2 regions of the Halobacillus rhizosphaerae genome follow, and region 2 is predicted to be linked to the other one. Evidence: a T-box and tRNA genes for the amino acid it is inferred to sense, from the RefSeq annotation. Region 2 holds a T-box; the other holds one or more tRNA genes.
The links. A T-box is a leader RNA that pairs with one kind of tRNA and senses whether it is charged. The one in region 2 lies ahead of pheS (phenylalanine--tRNA ligase subunit alpha), so its partner is inferred to be a tRNA-Phe.

Region 1 (9,557 bases), 200 kb from region 2:
ACTTTTTACTGTTCCGGCAAAAAGTGTACCGGATTCTGTGATTCCTAAGTGAAGTGGATAGGAAATCGCTTCCGCTGCTTTTTCGTAAGCTTCGATAGCGAGTTTCACATCAGAAGCTTTTAAGGAAACAATAATGTCGTGAAAGTCCAAGTCTTCTAATATTTTGATGTGGTGCAGAGCACTTTCCACCATACCGTCAGCTGTAGGATAACCATACTTTTCAAGAATGTGTTTTTCCAGAGAACCGGCATTGACACCAATCCGGATAGGTACACCCTTGGCTTTTGCTGCTTGAACGACAGCTTCTACTTTCTCACGCTTCCCGATATTCCCAGGGTTGATACGAATCTTATCAGCGCCGCCTTCAATAGCTTTGAGGGCTTTCTTGTAATCGAAATGAATATCAACTACTAATGGAATATTAATCCGCTTTTTGATTTCAGGAATTGCATCCGCAGCTCTGTCATCTGGACATGCAACACGGACTACCTGGCAGCCTGCTTCCTCCAGACGTTTAATTTCAGCGACAGTCGCTTCAACATCATGGGTTTTCGTAGTAGTCATGGATTGAATAACAACTTGATCAGAACCGCCTATAGTTAAATCTCCGACCTTAACGGGCCGAGTGTCTTTTCTGTGCGTAATTGCCATTTTAAACCGCTCCTTTATAAGTTCACAAAAAGGTATGCTTTACTCATTACCATCCCTAATTATAAGGGCTTTGATCAAAAATGAGAAGCTAAGTTGCTCGAAATCGAACAATAAACATGTAAAAATCGTGTAAAGAGAAAAATGCAAACTTGATTCTACTCTAAAACTGCTTAACAAATTATATCATGGGGAATGATTAGAATAAAACGAAACATTTGGGACTCTTAAACCGTACATATATAAAGAACTATTTGATGAGGGGATGTGAAATCATGGATCTACTCTCTTATGACTGGATTGCTTTATTTATTACAATGCTTGGGACCATGTTTTTATTTGGGGAGCTGCTCGTTAATATGAGAGGTATCTTTGCAGTAATGGGCCTTGGCTTTATTACTGTATATTTTTCCTCCTTTCTTGCACCTCATATGGTGATTATTATGATGATTGTTTATCTGCTTGGTTTAGTGTTAATTATCGTTGACGGGAAATTAGTAAATGATGGAACTCTTTCTACCATCGGAATTATTTCTATGGTTATTGCTGTCGGTTTAAGTGCACCGAACTGGGTCGCAGGATTGTACAGTATTATTGGAGTTATACTAGGTGCGGCAGCTTCTCTGTTATTTCTTAAAGTATTTAAACGAAGAGATATGTGGACAAAGTTAACGCTAATGGATTCGCTTTCTTCAGAGAGGGGTTATAATTCGATGAAGGAAACCTATTCTAGCTTAGTTGGTAAAACAGGCAGAGCTTTAACTAATATGCGTCCGGTGGGCACTATTGTGATTGAGGAAGAAGAATTTAGTGCAGTATCAAATGGTCAATGGATTTTTAAGGATGAGGAATTAAAGGTTGTATCCGTAGACGGCACAAAGATATTAGTAAAGAAAATCTCAAGCGATCATACCCAAAGTGTTTAAATCCTTGATAAAAAATAAAGATCTGAGAAAAAATACAATAAAATAGGATTAATTAAAAAACCCGAACCTTTGATTTACGCTGGTTCGGTTTTTTTGAGCATTAATATAAAATTCACTTGTATATTTTAAGTTTGGATTACCGGAGTTCTCTTGAAGGAATGTTTCGGTAAACAGGAGAGAACAAGTGAGGTTTATTTTCCTCGGTTTGCTCGCAACAAGCTATCTAAAATCAGTTTTTAAAATTTTTTCAGCACGACTCAGCACCCCTATTTAAAAATCGTCTGAATAATCCATAATTGGAGTGATTTTATACTGGAATGTAAACTTAATGTAAATATCTCAAATATAACTTTACAAATAAAAAACAATTCGTTAATAATGAGTAGGGTGTAAAAAAAGAGAAAACACGAAAGCACATAAACCTTGGATGGAAAAAGAAAGGGTGGGAGAAGTTTTGGATATCGACATTCAACAGATGATATTTGAATTTGCCGGCGGCCTGGGTATCTTCTTATTTGGGATCAAGTATATGGGAGACGGCTTACAAAAGGTAGCTGGGGACCGATTACGTGATTTACTGGATCGTTTTACGAAGAATCCATTTATGGGAGTCGTTGCCGGTGCGGTAGTAACGATGTTGATTCAAAGTAGTTCTACAACTACAGTTTTGACAGTAGGACTCGTTAATGCAGGGTTTATGACCTTTCGACAAGCGATCGGGGTTATCATGGGAGCAAATATAGGAACGACCATGACGGCTTTTATTATCGGGGTCGATATTAAAGAATATGGTTTGCCGATTTTAGCAGTAGGGGCCATATTAATCTTTTTCTTTAAGAATAAAAAAGTGACTTATTTAGGACAAACCATTTTCGGTCTAGGATCTTTGTTTTTTGGATTAGAAACGATGAGCGCCGGGATGAAACCTTTACGCACATTAGACGCTTTCCATGAACTAACTTTAAATATGAGTGACAATCCTATTCTCGGAGTAATTATAGGGACTGTTTTTACTGTAATTGTACAAAGTTCCAGTGCAACTATAGGAATACTGCAGGGGTTATTTGGACAAGGTCTGGTAGATTTAAAGGCAGCTTTGCCTGTTTTATTTGGAGATAATATAGGAACAACGATTACGGCTGTATTAGCAGCAATAGGAGCGAGTATTGGAGCTAAGCGAGCGGCACTTGTCCACGTTATTTTTAATATTTTAGGTGCGACAATCTTTCTGCTGATTTTGGTTCCTTTTGAAAAATATGTTGCATGGCTGCAGAAGTCTCTGGATTTAGGTCCCGAAATGACTTTAGCTTTTGCTCATGGATCCTTTAACATCGCCAATATGGTTCTTCAATTTCCATTGATAGGTTTTCTAGCCTGGCTAGTTATACGGCTGATTCCTGGAGACGATAAATTAATTGAATTTAAACCGCAGCATTTGGACCCTATATTCATCGAACAGTCTCCTTCTTTAGCTTTAGACCAAGCCAAAGAGGAAGTTATTCGTATGGGTGAATATGCTTATAAAGGTCTTGAGGAAACCAATCTTTATTTAAATAATAAACAACAAAAACACTCAGAAATTGCGATGCAGATTGAAGACGCTCTAAATAATCTGGACCGGAAAATTACGGATTATTTAGTAGAGTTATCGCAAGCTTCATTAACAGATGAAGAAAGCCATAAACACTCGGCACTGATGGATTCGGTACGGGATTTAGAACGAATTGGAGACCACTTTGAGAATATTATTGAATTGATCGACTATAAAAATTCCAATAAGGTTGATTTAACTGAGCAAGCGCAGGAAGATTTAAATACCATGTTTGACCTCACCCTTATGACCGTGAAGCAAGCGAATAGGTCTTTAGAAAATATGGATAGAGAAGAAGCGTTAGCTGTGGTTCAAAAAGAAAATGAATTGGATCGTATGGAGCGTACCTATCGAAAGAAACATATTATTCGTTTAAATGAAGGTTTGTGTTCAGGTCAAGCTGGAATCGTTTTTGTAGATATGCTGAGCAATTTAGAGCGAATTGGAGATCATGCGGTAAATATCGCTGAAGAAGTACTTGGAGAAAAAGAGAGTTTATAATAATAACCGGGACTGCTTTAGGAAATCCAGGGCAGTCTCGATTATGTTTTTAAAAAAACCCTTGAAAGCAAATGGTTCACATGCTATATTATTTTTGTCGCTATTATTGCTAAGCAATTTATTGTTGACTAGTTATCTGCATCGTGTTATATTAATAAGCGTCGCTTCAAGAAGAAAAGCGACCTAATCCTCATTGTGGCGGTGTAGCTCAGCTGGCTAGAGCGTACGGTTCATACCCGTGAGGTCGGGGGTTCGATCCCCTCCGCCGCTACCAAGTTATTTGTTATACATATTCAAATGCAGTTTTTTCATTATGGCGGTTGTGGCGAAGTGGTTAACGCACCGGATTGTGGTTCCGGCACGCATGGGTTCGATCCCCATCAGTCGCCCCATAGTGGACCCTTAGCTCAGCTGGTTAGAGCTATCGGCTCATAACCGATCGGTCGCAGGTTCGAGTCCTGCAGGGTCCACCAATGAATACGGAGGAGTACCCAAGTTCGGCTGAAGGGAGCGGTCTTGAAAACCGCCAGGGGCTTTACGGCCCGCGGGGGTTCGAATCCCTCCTCCTCCGCCATTCTTACTTAGTGGTCAGCTTCTCGTATACATCCAATTAAATAAGCGGCTCGGTAGCTCAGTCGGTAGAGCAACGGACTGAAAATCCGTGTGTCGGCGGTTCGATTCCGTCCCGAGCCACCATTTTGAACAAGCAGAGAAGCTTGTTTTTTTTATGTTTAATTATTGTTGTACCGGGAAATTACATTATCGAAAGCGAAATAAAGCTTTTTACTTCTATGCATTAAATTTGCAAGTGAAAATTCTGTTTGGTAATGTAACAAATAGGGAGAGGCGTGGTTACACGGTCTTCTTACATACCAAATTAAAGGAGGAGTTATACTATGGCTAAATTTGAACTGCCAGAATTACCTTACGCTTATGATGCACTAGCACCAACTATTGATAAGGACACGATGAACATCCACCATACGAAACACCATAATGGTTATGTGACGAAGTTGAACAATGCATTGGAAGGTCATGCTGATCTTCAGGATAAATCATTGGAGCAGCTTCTAGCTAACAATCTTGAAGCAGTGCCAGAGGATATCCGTACAGCGGTTCGCCGTAATGGCGGAGGGCATGCTAACCATGAATTGTTCTGGACGATCATGTCTCCTAATGGAGGCGGCGAGCCGACTGGTGAACTGGCTTCAGCAATCAATGATACATTTGGAAGCTTTGATCAATTTAAAGAGAAGTTTGAAGCTACTGGTGCTGGCCGTTTCGGTTCAGGCTGGGCTTGGCTTGTAGTGAATAATGGAAACCTGGAAGTCATTGATACTTTAAATCAGGATTCTCCAATTATGGAAGGTAAAACTCCTGTTTTAGGTCTTGATGTTTGGGAGCATGCGTACTACCTAAATTATCAAAACCGTCGTCCTGACTATATCTCTGCTTTCTGGAACGTAGTCAACTGGGAAGAAGTTGCTAAACGTTTTGAAGCAGCAAAATAAGACAGAATGATCTCGAGAGATCCAGTTCAAAAACTGGGTCTCTCTTTTTGTATATCTCCTTTTGTTCTGCCTACACTAAGTACAGAAGACAAAGGAGATTTTATTATGGTGAGGATGATCAACGCGTGGCTGAGCCGCGAAGAAGTATCGAAAGATTTAATCCTGTTGCTATTGATAGGCGGTCTATACTCGCTTGGAATATTTCTTTCGAGTACTTTTGTAAATATTTACTTATGGAAACAATCCAATAGTTATACGGATATTGCCCTCTACAATTTAAGCATCTATATTTTACAGCCACTCACGTTTATCGTGGCGGGGAAATGTGCCAAGAAGATCGACAGGGTCATCGTATTACGAACCGGCGTAACCGTCCTCTCTTTATTCTTCTTAACGGTATTATTAGTGGGAGAGAGAGCGGCTACCTTCAATATTATGCTGGGTTCTTTGTTAGGAATAGGATACGGTTTCTACTGGCTTGCGTACAATGTACTTACCTTTGAAATTACCGAACCTGAAACACGCGATTTTTTCAATGGTTTTCTTGGGGTCTTACAATCACTAGGAGGGATGACAGGTCCGTTACTCGCTGGTTTAGTTATTTCACGAATGAATAACTTGACGGGATATACGGTTATATTTGCTATTTCGTTCGGTCTGTTTATCCTTGCGGTACTTGTCAGCCTTGGTTTGTCCAGGAGGAAAGCAAAAGGGAACTTTTCTTTTCGGCGAATCATCGATGAGCGGCATAACAATGTGAACTGGAAAAGAATTTTGCACGCCCATGTTTCTCAAGGGTTTAGAGAAGGAACATTTTTATTCGCTGTGTCCATATGGATTTTCTTGATTACACGCGATGAACTATCGCTTGGAGTGTTTAATCTTGTCTATTCTGGATGTTCCTTTCTGTTCTACTTTTTAGTGGGGAAATGGATTAAACCGAGAAGAAGGAAGAAAGCAATCTTCATAGCGGGATTATCGTTGTATTTATCGGTTCTTATTTTGTTAATTAGTGATAATATGTCCCTGTTGTTACTCTATGGGGGAATCGCGGGAATATTTTTTCCGGTACTTTACGTTCCATATATATCATTAACTTACGATGTAATCGGTAAATCTTGGAATGCAGGGGAGATGAGAATCGAATACATTGTAGTGCGTGAATTATTTTTAAATACAGGGAGAGTTTTGTCTATTGTTATCTTTCTGATTTCAATTTCGCTTATTCCTCCTGAAACTGGGCTCCCTTATATATTGCTCATAGTAGGTGGCGGTCACTTTATGATTTATTTCTTTATTAAAGATATAGATACGACAGCTATGAGTGCGATTAGAAACTGAAACTTTTTCTTTTTCCTGCTCGTCTATATATAGCAGAGTAAAAGATGTTATAATATAGAAGCAATTTTTTAGAATAAGGGAGAGGAAGACCTTATGGGGAAAAATAAAAAGAAAAGCCAAAAGAAAAAATCCCATATGCCTTTACGGCTTAACATAGTATTTTTTATCGTGTTTATCTTATTTGCGGTACTGATCTTGCAGTTAGGCGTTGTTCAAATACTGAATGGGGAAGAAGCACAGAAGAAAATAGACAGAACAGAGAATACCACCACGAATATCCCGGTGCCTCGCGGTGAAATGTATGATCGTTATGGAAGAGTGATTGTAGATAATCAACCGCTGTATTCTATTACATACACCCCGCCCAAAGGGGTACAGGCAGCTGACAGGCTTGCATTAGCTAAACAGCTATCTCAATATATTCAAATGGATACAGATAATCTGACATCGAGAAACTTAAAAGAATATTATTTTCTTCAGAATAGAAAAGAAGTTCAGGAACGTACGGAGGATGCTGTAACAGATGATATGGATAACGGTGATGTCTATCAGCTGCAACTGGACAGTATAAAGAAAAGTGAAATTAATTCTTATGGTAAAAAGACAAAAGAAGTCATTGCTATTAAGAAAGAGCTTGATCAAGCATCGGCCCTTTCCCCGCATGTGATTAAAAATGCGAATATTTCCGAAGAAGAATACTCCAAAGTAGCCGAACACCTTGCGAATCTTCCTGGAATCAATGTAACTTCTGACTGGGAACGATCGTACCCCTACGGAAAAACCTTCAAAAATTATGTAGGAAACATAACGACAAGACAGGAAGGGGTACCAAGGGACGACCTCGAGTACTATATGTCGCTTGACTACAGCCGTAATGACAGAGTAGGTGAAAGCGGACTGGAGCAGGAATATGAAGATGTGCTCCGGGGGATGAAGGAAAAAGTTCAATATACAACGGACAAGAAAAATAATGTCGTGGATACGAAAGTAATTAGGCAGGGGAGCCGGGGCAAAGACCTGGTGCTTACGATCGACATGGAACTGCAAGAGAAACTTGATAAGATAGTCAAAGATGAAGTAGTGAGGGCGGTAAATTTAGGGAACGGATATGTAGACAATGCAATAGCGGTATTGTCCAATCCGCAGACGGGAGAAATTCTGGGGATATCAGGGCAAACTTACAACCATGATCGGAAGAAAGGTGAACCACTGGTATCTGATACTTCCTCTCAAGCCATTTATAATGCGTATGCACCTGGATCGATTGTAAAAGGGGCAACGGTTCTAACAGCTTTTCACGAAGGAGTAATAAATACGGGGACAACCATCTATGATAAGACCTTACATTTTTATGGAGGTTTAACGAAAAGTTCCTATGCTCCTCTGCAATATGTGAATTACCTTAAAGCTCTTAGAAAGTCATCCAACGTTTTTATGTTTTATGTAGCTATGTGGCTTGGCGGAGAGCATTATGAACCTAATAAAAAACTGGATTTCAAATCAGATACTTATGAAACCTTTCTGTATGACTTTAACCAGTTCGGTTTAGGGGTAAAAACAGGAATAGATCTACCATACGAATCCACCGGAGTCATTGGGACGGATCCGAATCCCGGAAATATTCTCGACTTTGCCATCGGGCAATATAATACCTATACCGCTATGCAAATGAATCAATACGTTTCCACAATCGCAAACGGAGGGTCGAGAATACGACCTCATTTAGTAAAGGAAATTCATAATCCCGCACAAGTCGGAGATGATCTCGGGCCGGTAGAGAAAACCTATTCTCCGGACGTGTTAAATACTTTAGAGATGAGTCAAACGAATATTAATCGAGTGCAGGAAGGATTCCGCGAAGTATTTCAGCATCCGGAAGGAACGGCATACGGTACCTTCCATAAGAAAGATTATAATCCAGCAGGTAAGTCTGGGACCGCAGAGGTTACTAAATATAGGAAGACTAAAAACGGGTATCAGGCAGTAGATAGAGATTTAGAAAACTTAACTTTAGTAGGGTATGCCCCTGCTAATAACCCTGAAGTAGCAGTCACTGTATTCGTACCTTACATGAATGCAGGGTCATCGGTTCACATTAACTATGAAATCGGAGAAAAAGCACTAGATGCATACTTTGATTTGAAGAAACAAAGAGAAAAGAATGGTGTCAATATGAATTTGAACAAAAATGAAAAAGAATAGATAGCTTGTAAAGGGGCATTCCTAAAGGGAATTGCCCTTTTTTTATTCCTTAAATATCGATCATTTACAAAACCTTAACATTCGATTTATATGTACTTAAAACTTCATCGGTAGTATATGACTTGTGAGTTGGTCAAGCCAACGAAATATTTTTAGAAATATAGGGGGAAAAAGAAATGAAACGTTTTAAAAGTTTAGCACTAATGTTTGCTTTCATTCTAGTACTAGGAGCGCTTGCTGCTTGTGGAAATGGAGATTCATCCAGCAATGACAGCAGTTCTTCAGAAGATACTTCCTCTTCAGGGGAAAGCAGTTCTGACGGCGAAGCAGCTTCAGGTTCCATTGTAGTCGGCGGATCAAGCGCACTTCAGCCCCTCGCTGCAGCAGCAGCTGAGCAGTTCCAGCAGGACAACCCTGATGCACAAATCGAAGTCCAAGGCGGCGGAAGCGGTACAGGACTTTCCGAAGTAGCGGCTGGCAACTTTGACATCGGTAATGCTGACTACTTTGCAGAGTCTAAAGATGGTATTGATGCAAGTAAACTTGAAGATCATAAAGTAGCCGTTGTTGGTATGACTGCAGCAGTAAATGCTGACGCTGGTGTTACAAACCTTTCTAAAGATGACCTTATCAAAGTCTTCACAGGTAAAATTACGAACTGGAAAGACGTTGGTGGAGAAGATATGGAAATTAAACTTGTAAACCGTCCTGATGGTTCTGGTACTCGTGCTACATTCAATGAATTTGGACTAGATGGCGCGACACCTGCTGAAGGAATTACTGAAGATTCTTCTAACACAGTTAAAAAGATTATTAATGATACTCCAGGAGCTGTAG
Region 2 (9,557 bases):
TCCAGCTGTTCCTGATTATGGTCAGAAACGTTAGAAAGTATAGCTTTTCTTAAATTAAGGTCCATGAAGGAATCCTCCTTTGTAATCGATACTGGCTTAACCTGAAAAACATTTGCACGGAGGGAATACTTTCACACAAATGGAGGGATATCGCCAGCTCTCGTTTTTCACATTTAGTTTGACCATTTAAGGTTATGCTATGTATGATAAATAAGAAACTTCAGCAAAAGAGGGTTGAATATGCTTACATCCATCAATAATCCTAAAGTAAAAGAATGGAAAAAACTACATAAACGAAAATTCAGAGAACGAATGGGCTGCTTTATTATTGAAGGGGACCATTTAGTGGAAGAAGCACTTCGCAGCGGGTGGAAGATCGAGGAACTAATGATTCGAGAGGATTACACGTTTCCAATTCCAGAAGAAGTTCCATGGACAGAAGTAAGCATTCAAGTATTTGAAGCTATTGCTCAAACAGAAACTCCTCAGGGGATTGCTGCTGTTGTATCCATTGAAGAGAAACAGTACAAACACTCCCAGTTATCGCTGCTTATTGATGGGGTTCAGGATCCTGGCAACCTCGGCACTTTGATTCGTACGGCAGATGCGGCAGGGTTTGAACAGGTCATTCTTGGAAATGGAACCGTCGATGCTTTTAATGAGAAAGTCGTTCGAGCTACCCAAGGTTCGATTTTTCATATCCCAGTAGTGCGAGGAAATTTGGAGGAAGTTGTTAAAGAATTACAGACTTCTGGCGTTAAAGTATTTGCTTCTTCTTTAACGAATGCGATTTCTTATAAAGAAATAGCGACCCCTCGACAAGTGGCACTTATCATTGGAAATGAAGGAAATGGTGTAAAAGAAGAACTTATAGAGCTCGCTGACGAACAAATATACATTCCGATCTATGGTAAGGCAGAATCATTGAATGCCGCTATTGCAGGAGCTGTCTTAATGTATCATCTTAGAGGATAAGCTTGCACGTGACGCAATCTTTCTCTATAATATATAATCAGTTAAATAGTTAAATGCGTAGAAGGAGCTAGTAAATTCTGCAGACTCGATTTCAGGGACGAAATGCCATGGACTGGGAGCATTTCGATCGTAGCAAGGATTGAAGTTTCACTCTGGAGCTGATCAATAACCATTGGTCCGGATGTTTAAGTCCGTTATGAACTCATGAGTGGGCATATAAGCTATATGTCAACAAGGGTGGTACCGCGAAACGATCAATACAAAGTCTCGTCCCTTTTCAGGGATGGGGCTTTTTTTATTTTTCATAAAAGGAGGAAGTCAAAAAATGAAGGACCGTTTACAGCAATTAGAACAAGAGGCGCTGGAAAAAGTAAGCAATGCAGAAAATGTGCAAGGCTTAAAAGATGTACGCGTGGAATATTTGGGGAAAAAAGGACCGATTACAGAAGTTTTGCGAGGTATGGGAAAGCTCTCTAAAGAAGAGCGTCCTGTGATTGGCCAGTTGGCTAATGAAGTGAGAGAGAGGATTGCTCAAGCTCTTGATTCAAAGCAGGAAAGAATGGAAGATGAAGCGCTGGATCGGCAACTAGAAGCAGAAAGTGTCGATGTAACTCTGCCAGGCCGTCCAGTTGAAGTTGGTGGGCCTCATATCTTAACGAGCATTGTGGAAGAAATTGAGGATATGTTTATTGGAATGGGATTTGAAATTAAAGAAGGACCGGAAGTAGAAACTGACTATTATAATTTCGAAGCACTAAATCTGCCTAAAGGTCATCCGGCCAGGGATATGCAGGACTCTTTTTACATTACGGAAGAGCTGCTGTTACGTACCCATACATCCCCCGTCCAGGCAAGAACTATGGGACAGAGAAATGGGAAAGAACCAGTAAAAATGATCTGTCCGGGTAAAGTGTACCGACGCGATACTGATGATGCAACACATTCTCATCAGTTCACTCAATTAGAGGGATTGCTAGTAGATGAAAATGTACGGATGAGTGATCTGAAAGGCGTATTGAATGCATTTGCTAAACAAATGTTTGGTGAAGAGCGTGATATTCGTCTTCGTCCCAGCTTTTTCCCATTCACAGAGCCATCAGTGGAGATGGATATTTCCTGTAAAGTCTGCGGTGGATCTGGCTGTTCCGTATGTAAAGGGACTGGCTGGATAGAAATACTGGGTGCAGGGATGGTTCATCCAAATGTACTTGAAATGGCCGGATATGATTCGAATGTTTATTCAGGATTCGCCTTTGGCATGGGACCAGAACGGATTGCTATGCTGAAATATGGAATTGATGACATCCGAAACTTCTATACAAACGATATCCGATTCTTAAAACAATACCATAAGGCGTAAAGGAGGAGACTATACATGCTTGTATCATTAAATTGGCTGAAGCAATATATTGATGTCAGCGATTATTCACCGGAAGAATTAGCAGAAATTATCACTAAAACAGGGATCGAAGTAGAAAGCGTGGAACCGATAGCTGAGAAAGCTGAGGGAGTTGTCATAGGTTATGTGCGTTCTTGTGAGCAGCACCCTAATGCAGATAAACTTTCCCTCTGCCAAGTGGATATTGGCGAGGAAACACTGCAAATCGTATGTGGCGCCCCCAATATTGCTTCTGGACAGAAAGTTCCAGTCGCGGCGCCTGGAGCAGTTCTGCCCGGAAATTTCAAAATAAAAAAAACCAAGCTGCGTGGGGAAGCATCTAATGGGATGATCTGTTCCTTACAGGAGCTTGGCGTAAACGAAAAGGATGTACCTAAAGAATTTGAAGATGGAATTTTCGTATTTCCAGAGGATACAGAAGTAGGGGCAAACGCGATTTCTGTATTAAATTTGGATGATACCATTATAGAGCTAGGGTTGACCCCCAACCGTTCTGATGCATTAAGTATGGCAGGTGTGGCTTATGAGGTTGCAGCGGCAATTGATGGGACTTACTGCTTAAAAGAAGAACAAGTGAACACCGCTGAGGAAAAGGCAGAGGATTATCTCTCTGTCGAAGTGGAAGATGAAGAGGCCAATCCATACTATGGTGCTTTTATTATCAAAGATGTCAAAGTAGCGGCTTCTCCGTTATGGATCAGGAACCGTCTTCGAGCTGCTGGTATTCGTCCTATCAATAATGTTGTAGATATTACGAATTATGTTCTACTCGAGTACGGTCAGCCGCTTCATGCATTTGACTATGACCGCTTCAATTCTAAACAGATTTTGACTAGAAGAGCTCACGATGGAGAAGTAATTAAAACACTTGATGAACAGGAACGTTCCTTGACGCAGGATCACTTAGTTATTACAAATGGCGAAACGCCTCAAGCTATCGCTGGTGTTATGGGGGGTTCCACTTCTGAAGTTCAAGACGATACAACGACCATCTTACTTGAAGCTGCTTATTTTGACCCGCGTGTTGTCCGCCAAGCTTCGAAAGAACATGGTCTTCGTAGTGAATCCAGCACTAGGTTTGAAAAAGGAGTCGATCCTAATCGAGTCGAACGAGCAGGGAAACGTGCCTGTGAATTGTTAGCAGAATATGCAAATGGGACAGTACTAAATGGACTGGTTAGTTTTGACAAATTGGATCGTACTGAAAAAATAGTAAAAATACAGACGGATCGAATTAATAACCGCTTAGGAACGGAAATGACAAGTGAAGAAATTGCGGACATTCTGCGTAGACTTCAGTTCGAAGCTGAGCAAAATGGGGAAGAGTTTACAGTTCATATTCCTACACGCAGAGGAGATATCGAATTATTCGAAGATATGCTCGAGGAGGTAGCCAGGATCTACGGCTATGATAACCTTCCTTATACCCTTCCTTCAGGGGCTTCTCAAGCAGGGGGGCTGACTATTGAACAGCAGTTAAAACGTAAGATAAAGGCTTACTTTGAAGGTGCTGGCCTTGATGAAACGATCACCTATTCTTTAACCAATGAGCGAAAAGCAGACCTACTGGTGAGCGCTGACATTCGTGAACAAGCCAAAAGTCCAGTGAGGTTAGCTATGCCAATGAGTGAAGATCACAGCACACTCAGGTTAAGTATGCTTCCTGAATTGCTTGAATCTTTGTCCTACAACGTGGCTAGGAAACAACAAAACCTTGCTTATTATGAATTAGGAACTGTATTTGTCAGTGAAGAATCCACCGTAACTAAGCAGCCTGAGGAAATATTACGGGCAGGCGGAGCAATAACCGGCGAGTGGATGTCCCACCCTTGGCAGCAAGAGAAAAAAACGGTGGACTTCTTTGTAGTGAAAGGGATTGTTGAAGGATTAAGTGAGTTATTGAATATTCCATTCACTTATCGTGCAGCGAAGCTCTCATCCATGCACCCGGGAAGAACAGCGAGTGTATCTTTACAAGGGAAAGTCATTGGATTCGTTGGGCAAGTTCACCCGAAGCTTCAGCGGGAATTTGGATTAAAAGAAACGTACGTATTCGACCTGAATTTGGAAGAAATCTTCAAGCATTATCATAAAGAAGAAACTTTCCAAACCATTCCACGTTTTCCATCTGTGAGCCGGGATATCGCACTTGTGGTAGACGAATCAGTAACTTCTGGTGCCATCTTAGACACCATAACAGAAGCCGGTACTCCTCTTGTGAAAGATGTGCAGGTCTTTGATGTTTATCAAGGAGAGCATTTGCAAGAAGGCAAAAAATCACTGGCTTTCAATTTGTTATACCTTGATCCGAACCGGACCTTGAAGGATCAAGAGGTAGAAGAGGCACATGAAAAGATTCTTCATGCTGTTAAAGAGCATCATGGTGCAGAATTACGCGGATAAAACCGTTTTAGATTCTAAATTTCATGATCACGCAAGCAAAGAAATGCACCACCATTAGAAGCTAAGCAGTCCCTTCTAATATTTCCAAGCAATGAAAACCCGTACCTTTTATGTTAAGAAGGTACGGGTTTTCTACTGGAAAACACTTTTTTTAAGAGTTTATTTGCTTAATTGTAACTATTGTAATTATAAATTTTCTCAAACGAGTTTTTTGGCTTTTTCTGTATTAGCAAAGTGTACTTTCGCGACTTCGTCAAGTTTTGATTCACCGTAGTGACGAATGACTTCAGCAGCAGCCTGATCAACTTTTGGAGAAGCTCCTTTGGGTATAGCTAAACCAGTATCCATTTCTAACTGATGCATCGCTTTAACAAACGCAGAACGAGCCATAATAGAGGCAGCAGCTACTGCAATAGAGTAGCTTTCGGCTTTGGTCATAAAATAGATGTTCTCTTGCAGCTGTAAGCCTTCACTTTTTAAATGTTTTTGATAAACATCAGGCTGTGAAAACTGGTCTACCAGGATTCCTTCTGGTTTATCAGGTGAAATTTTGTCGAGTAGTTTCATTAATGCTTGGTGATGAAGAATGGTTTTCATTTTTCCTTGAGTCCAGCCTTTTTTCTGCCACTGATTGTATTTTTTATTATTCAGTCTTAATAAGCTGTAAGGAATTTTCATCTGAACCAATTCTTTGGCAAGTTCAGTAATCTGCCGGTCGTTCAAGTGCTTGGAATCTTTCACTCCAATGGCTTTCAAATGTCCGATTTGATGAGATGTAACGTAGGCAGCAGCAACAGTAACCGGTCCAAAATAATCTCCGGTCCCAGCTTCATCTGAACCAATGTGAGAACTTGTAAAGAGTGACGAGGCAGGATGGTACCCGTGTTTACTAGATGCTTTAGGCTTTGAACTGGCTGTTGGGGACCCCCATTTGGAAGACTCTGCTTCTGGATTGCTGCCTTGAAACAAAACCTTTCCAGATTGATAAGCGGTAATGCTGCAATGGTTCGTCTTGGCAGCGAAGGAGGCATGCTGCGGTGCAGGCTTTAGTTGGCTGCTATAATGCTTTTTCATTTGAGCAATGACAGGCGATGTTAATTTAAGTACAACTTGTGGCATAATTTGCCCCTTCCCTTAACCTAAATTATAGTGTTAGTATAGCAAATTCCAATATTAAATAGAACATTAAGGAAATACAACCATAATGGTTTCCTAATGTAACAGCTTCGTGTTACTATTAACTTTAGGATTGAGAATTAAGGGGGGTATGGATGTGTCGCAGTCAGACCAAGAGAAAAAAAGAATTACAGTGGAGATTAACAATAGATCTTACACTATAGTTGGTTATGAAGAGCCGCACCATATCCGAATGGTATCTAGTCTTGTGGATCAGAAAATGCGAGAAATTCATGATGCCAACCCTAGTTTGGACACTTCTAAATTAGCTGTACTTACTGCTGTTAACACAATGAATGAGTACATAAAATTAAAAGAAGAATGTACTGAACTGATGAATTATATTGATAAATTGGAGAAAAAGGACGACAATTAAACATGATTGATTTACTATTACTATTCATTTTATTTATCGGAGTGATTACCGGTCTCAGACGCGGTTTTATACTTCAATTGTTTCACTTAATCAGTTTTGTAGCTGCTTTTATTGTAGCTGCATTATATTATGATGATTTAGCGCCAAAATTGAATTTGTGGATTCCATACCCGCAATTCCCCGAAAACGCGGACTGGGCGGTTTTTCTAGACAGTCTGCCACTGGAGCAAGCCTTCTACAATGCGATTGCTTTTGCAATTATATTCTTTGCTGTGAAAGTTGTCCTTCATATAATCGCTTCCATGCTTGATTTTGTCGCCGATTTACCAGTGCTGAGCACTTTAAATGGTCTGCTGGGCGGAATATTAGGATTCGTGGAGAATTATGTAATAATATTTGTTTTGTTATATATTGCGGCGCTTGTTCCATTGGTCAGTGTTCAGAACGCCATTGATCACTCGTTTTTGGCCCAGTTTATTATTGAACACACACCCGTGTTTTCCAATCAGTTGAAAACACTTTGGATTGACCATGTGGCTGGGTTATTTTAAAGAGACCGGACTACTTGTCCATACAAAATAGTCGACCGAAGAATAGCCGCTATGATTCCGATCATGGCGGCTATTTTCTGTTGAAGATGGTGACAGATTCACAGTTTATATTATAGAGGAGTCGATGAACAAATGGCTATTGATAAAAAGAAAGTCATCCATTTACTTGAAGACATTGCTGTTTACTTAGAATTAAAAGGAGAGAATCCTTTCAAGATCTCTGCCTATAGAAAAGCCGCACAGGCACTTGAACGTAACGATCATTCGCTGAATGAAATCGAGGATTTTACCAAGTTAAAAGGGATTGGTAAAGGAACGGCAGCGGTTATAGAGGAGTATCTGGAAAATGGAGAGTCAGAAACACTGCAGCAGTTGAAGGAAGAAGTACCTGAAGGGTTGGTTCCGTTGCTAGATCTTCCTGGCATGGGTGGCAAAAAACTTTCTAAAATTTACCACCAATTAGAAGTAACAGACGCTGATACGTTGAAAAAAGCACTTGAAAATGGAGAAGTAGAGAATCTTGAAGGGTTCGGTAAGAAATCAGCTGAAAAGATTCTTAAAGCTCTGCAGGAGGCAGACTCCCGTCCGGAACGTCTGCCGATGGCCATGATGCTGCCTATTTCAGAAAAGGTATTAGCTTTTCTAAAACAGGGGAAAACGTTTCAACAGTATTCACTCGCCGGCAGTTTAAGAAGAATGAGGGAAACTGCAAAAGACATAGATTTTATCATTGCTTCTGAACATCCGGCTAAAACGAGAGATGAATTATTAACTTTTCCGGATATTAAAGAAGTGGTAGCTTCTGGAGAAACCAAGGTTTCTATCGTCGTTCAGGGAAAATATGACGTAGGAATTGACTTTCGGATCGTAGCTCCTAGTGAATTTGCTACTACTTTGCATCACTTTACTGGTTCGAAAGATCACAATGTGGCGATGAGACAGCTTGCTAAAACCCGGGATGAAAAGATCAGTGAATATGGAGTTGAAAATTCTAAAACGGGTGAAGTAAAGACGTTTAAAAGTGAAGAAGATTTCTTCAACCATTTTGGCCTTCACTTTATACCGCCGGAAGTACGGGAAAACTATGGAGAGGTAGAGAAATTTAAAGATCCTGTTTCTCTCGTCTCTCTTGAGGATATTAAGGGTGACCTGCATATGCACTCTACTTGGAGTGACGGTGCCCAGTCTATTAAAGAAATGGCAGAAAGAAGTAAAGAAAAAGGGTACGAATATATCGCGATTACGGATCACTCTAAATACCTCCAGGTCGCAAACGGTTTGAATGAGAAAAGACTGCGCATGCAGCGGGAGGAAATTGAAAAAGTCAATGAATCAATGGATGATTTTCATATCTTTGCAGGGATTGAAATGGATATCCTGCCAGACGGTCGTTTGGACTTTGAAGACGATTTTCTGAAGGAAATGGATTTTGTTATTGCATCTATCCATTCTAGTTTTCAGCAAACACAAGAGCAGATTATGAACAGAATGCAGGCGGCGCTTGAAAACCCGCATGTTGATATGATTGCTCACCCAACTGGCCGGTTAATCGGAAGACGTAATGGATATGCGGTGGATGTGGAAAAGTTAATAGAGCTAGCGAAAGGCACAGGAACCATTCTGGAACTGAATGCGAATCCAAATCGATTGGACCTAAACTTTGAATGGCTGATGAAGGCGCAAGAAGAAGGAGTTCAAATTGCTATTAATACCGATGCGCATAATTATTCTATGCTGGAACATATGAGAATCGGTGTGGGTACGGCAAGAAGAGGGTGGCTGAAGAAAGAAACGGTCCTCAATACTTGGACTAAGAAACAACTAATGGACAGATTAGCACATACCTAAAAAGGAACAAAGGAGACTATCTACATGAACGGGCGAATCCTCCAAGTTTTAGAATACAAAAAAATTATAGAACAGCTTATAGAATTAGCAGCTTCTTCCTTAGGGAAAGAACAGGCATTGGCATTAAAGCCTTCTTCTGAATTGGAAAAGGTAGAGTTGCTGCAAAAAGAAACTGATGAAGCAGCTCAAGTCCTGCGATTAAAAGGTCATGTGCCATTAGGGGGCATTTTTGATATCAAGCCAAGCATTAAAAGAACAATAATTGGCGGGATATTAAGTGCAGGCGAATGTCTCGATGTCGCAAGTACCATTTATGGCGGGAAGCAGCTAAAAAGATTTATTGAAGATATGGAAGAACCAGAAATGCCGATTTTAAGAGAGATGGTAACTGAAATAGTCCCTCTAACTGACTTGGAGCATCATATCCGCAGCTGCATTGATGACCATGGAGGAGTCATGGACGGAGCTTCTGAGAAGTTAAGATCAGTCCGATCGAAAATACGTACCTATGAAAGCAGGGTGCGCGATAAAATGGACACCTTTACGAAATCAAAGTCAAAGATGCTCTCAGACGCAATCGTAACGATTAGAAATGAGCGCTATGTTCTGCCTGTGAAACAGGAATATAGAGGATCAATTGGCGGAATTGTTCACGACCAATCCTCCTCGGGCGCTACCTTATTTATAGAACCTCAAGCCGTAGTTGATTTAAATAACCAACTCCAGGAATCAAGAGTTCAGGAAAAACAAGAAGTGGAAAAGATTTTAAAAGAGCTATCTGAAGCGATTGCAGCTGATCAAAGCTTCTTGTACAGCAATGTTGAGATCC

Region 1: it has a tRNA-Phe gene. The T-box ahead of pheS (phenylalanine--tRNA ligase subunit alpha) is inferred to sense a tRNA for this amino acid. The anticodon was not compared.

The regions. Positions count from the first base shown of each region.
Region 1 covers NZ_JAUTWQ010000001.1:319,996-329,552, forward strand. The annotation lists gene ispG (flavodoxin-dependent (E)-4-hydroxy-3-methylbut-2-enyl-diphosphate synthase) at 1-651, opposite strand, end outside; gene Q7A53_RS01610 (NfeD family protein) at 924-1,574, shown strand; gene Q7A53_RS01615 (Na/Pi cotransporter family protein) at 2,029-3,666, shown strand; tRNA gene Q7A53_RS01620 (tRNA-Met) at 3,864-3,940, shown strand; tRNA gene Q7A53_RS01625 (tRNA-His) at 3,983-4,058, shown strand; tRNA gene Q7A53_RS01630 (tRNA-Ile) at 4,063-4,139, shown strand; tRNA gene Q7A53_RS01635 (tRNA-Ser) at 4,148-4,240, shown strand; tRNA gene Q7A53_RS01640 (tRNA-Phe) at 4,287-4,362, shown strand; gene Q7A53_RS01645 (superoxide dismutase) at 4,563-5,177, shown strand; gene Q7A53_RS01650 (MFS transporter) at 5,283-6,518, shown strand; gene Q7A53_RS01655 (peptidoglycan D,D-transpeptidase FtsI family protein) at 6,612-8,720, shown strand; gene Q7A53_RS01660 (phosphate ABC transporter substrate-binding protein) at 8,897-9,557, shown strand, end outside.
Region 2 covers NZ_JAUTWQ010000001.1:117,660-127,216, forward strand. The annotation lists gene sspI (small acid-soluble spore protein SspI) at 1-65, opposite strand, end outside; gene Q7A53_RS00565 (TrmH family RNA methyltransferase) at 241-975, shown strand; T-box leader at 1,025-1,253, shown strand; gene pheS (phenylalanine--tRNA ligase subunit alpha) at 1,301-2,335, shown strand; gene pheT (phenylalanine--tRNA ligase subunit beta) at 2,351-4,777, shown strand; gene rnhC (ribonuclease HIII) at 4,976-5,896, opposite strand; gene zapA (cell division protein ZapA) at 6,045-6,329, shown strand; gene Q7A53_RS00590 (CvpA family protein) at 6,332-6,880, shown strand; gene polX (DNA polymerase/3'-5' exonuclease PolX) at 7,013-8,728, shown strand; gene Q7A53_RS00600 (endonuclease MutS2) at 8,753-9,557, shown strand, end outside.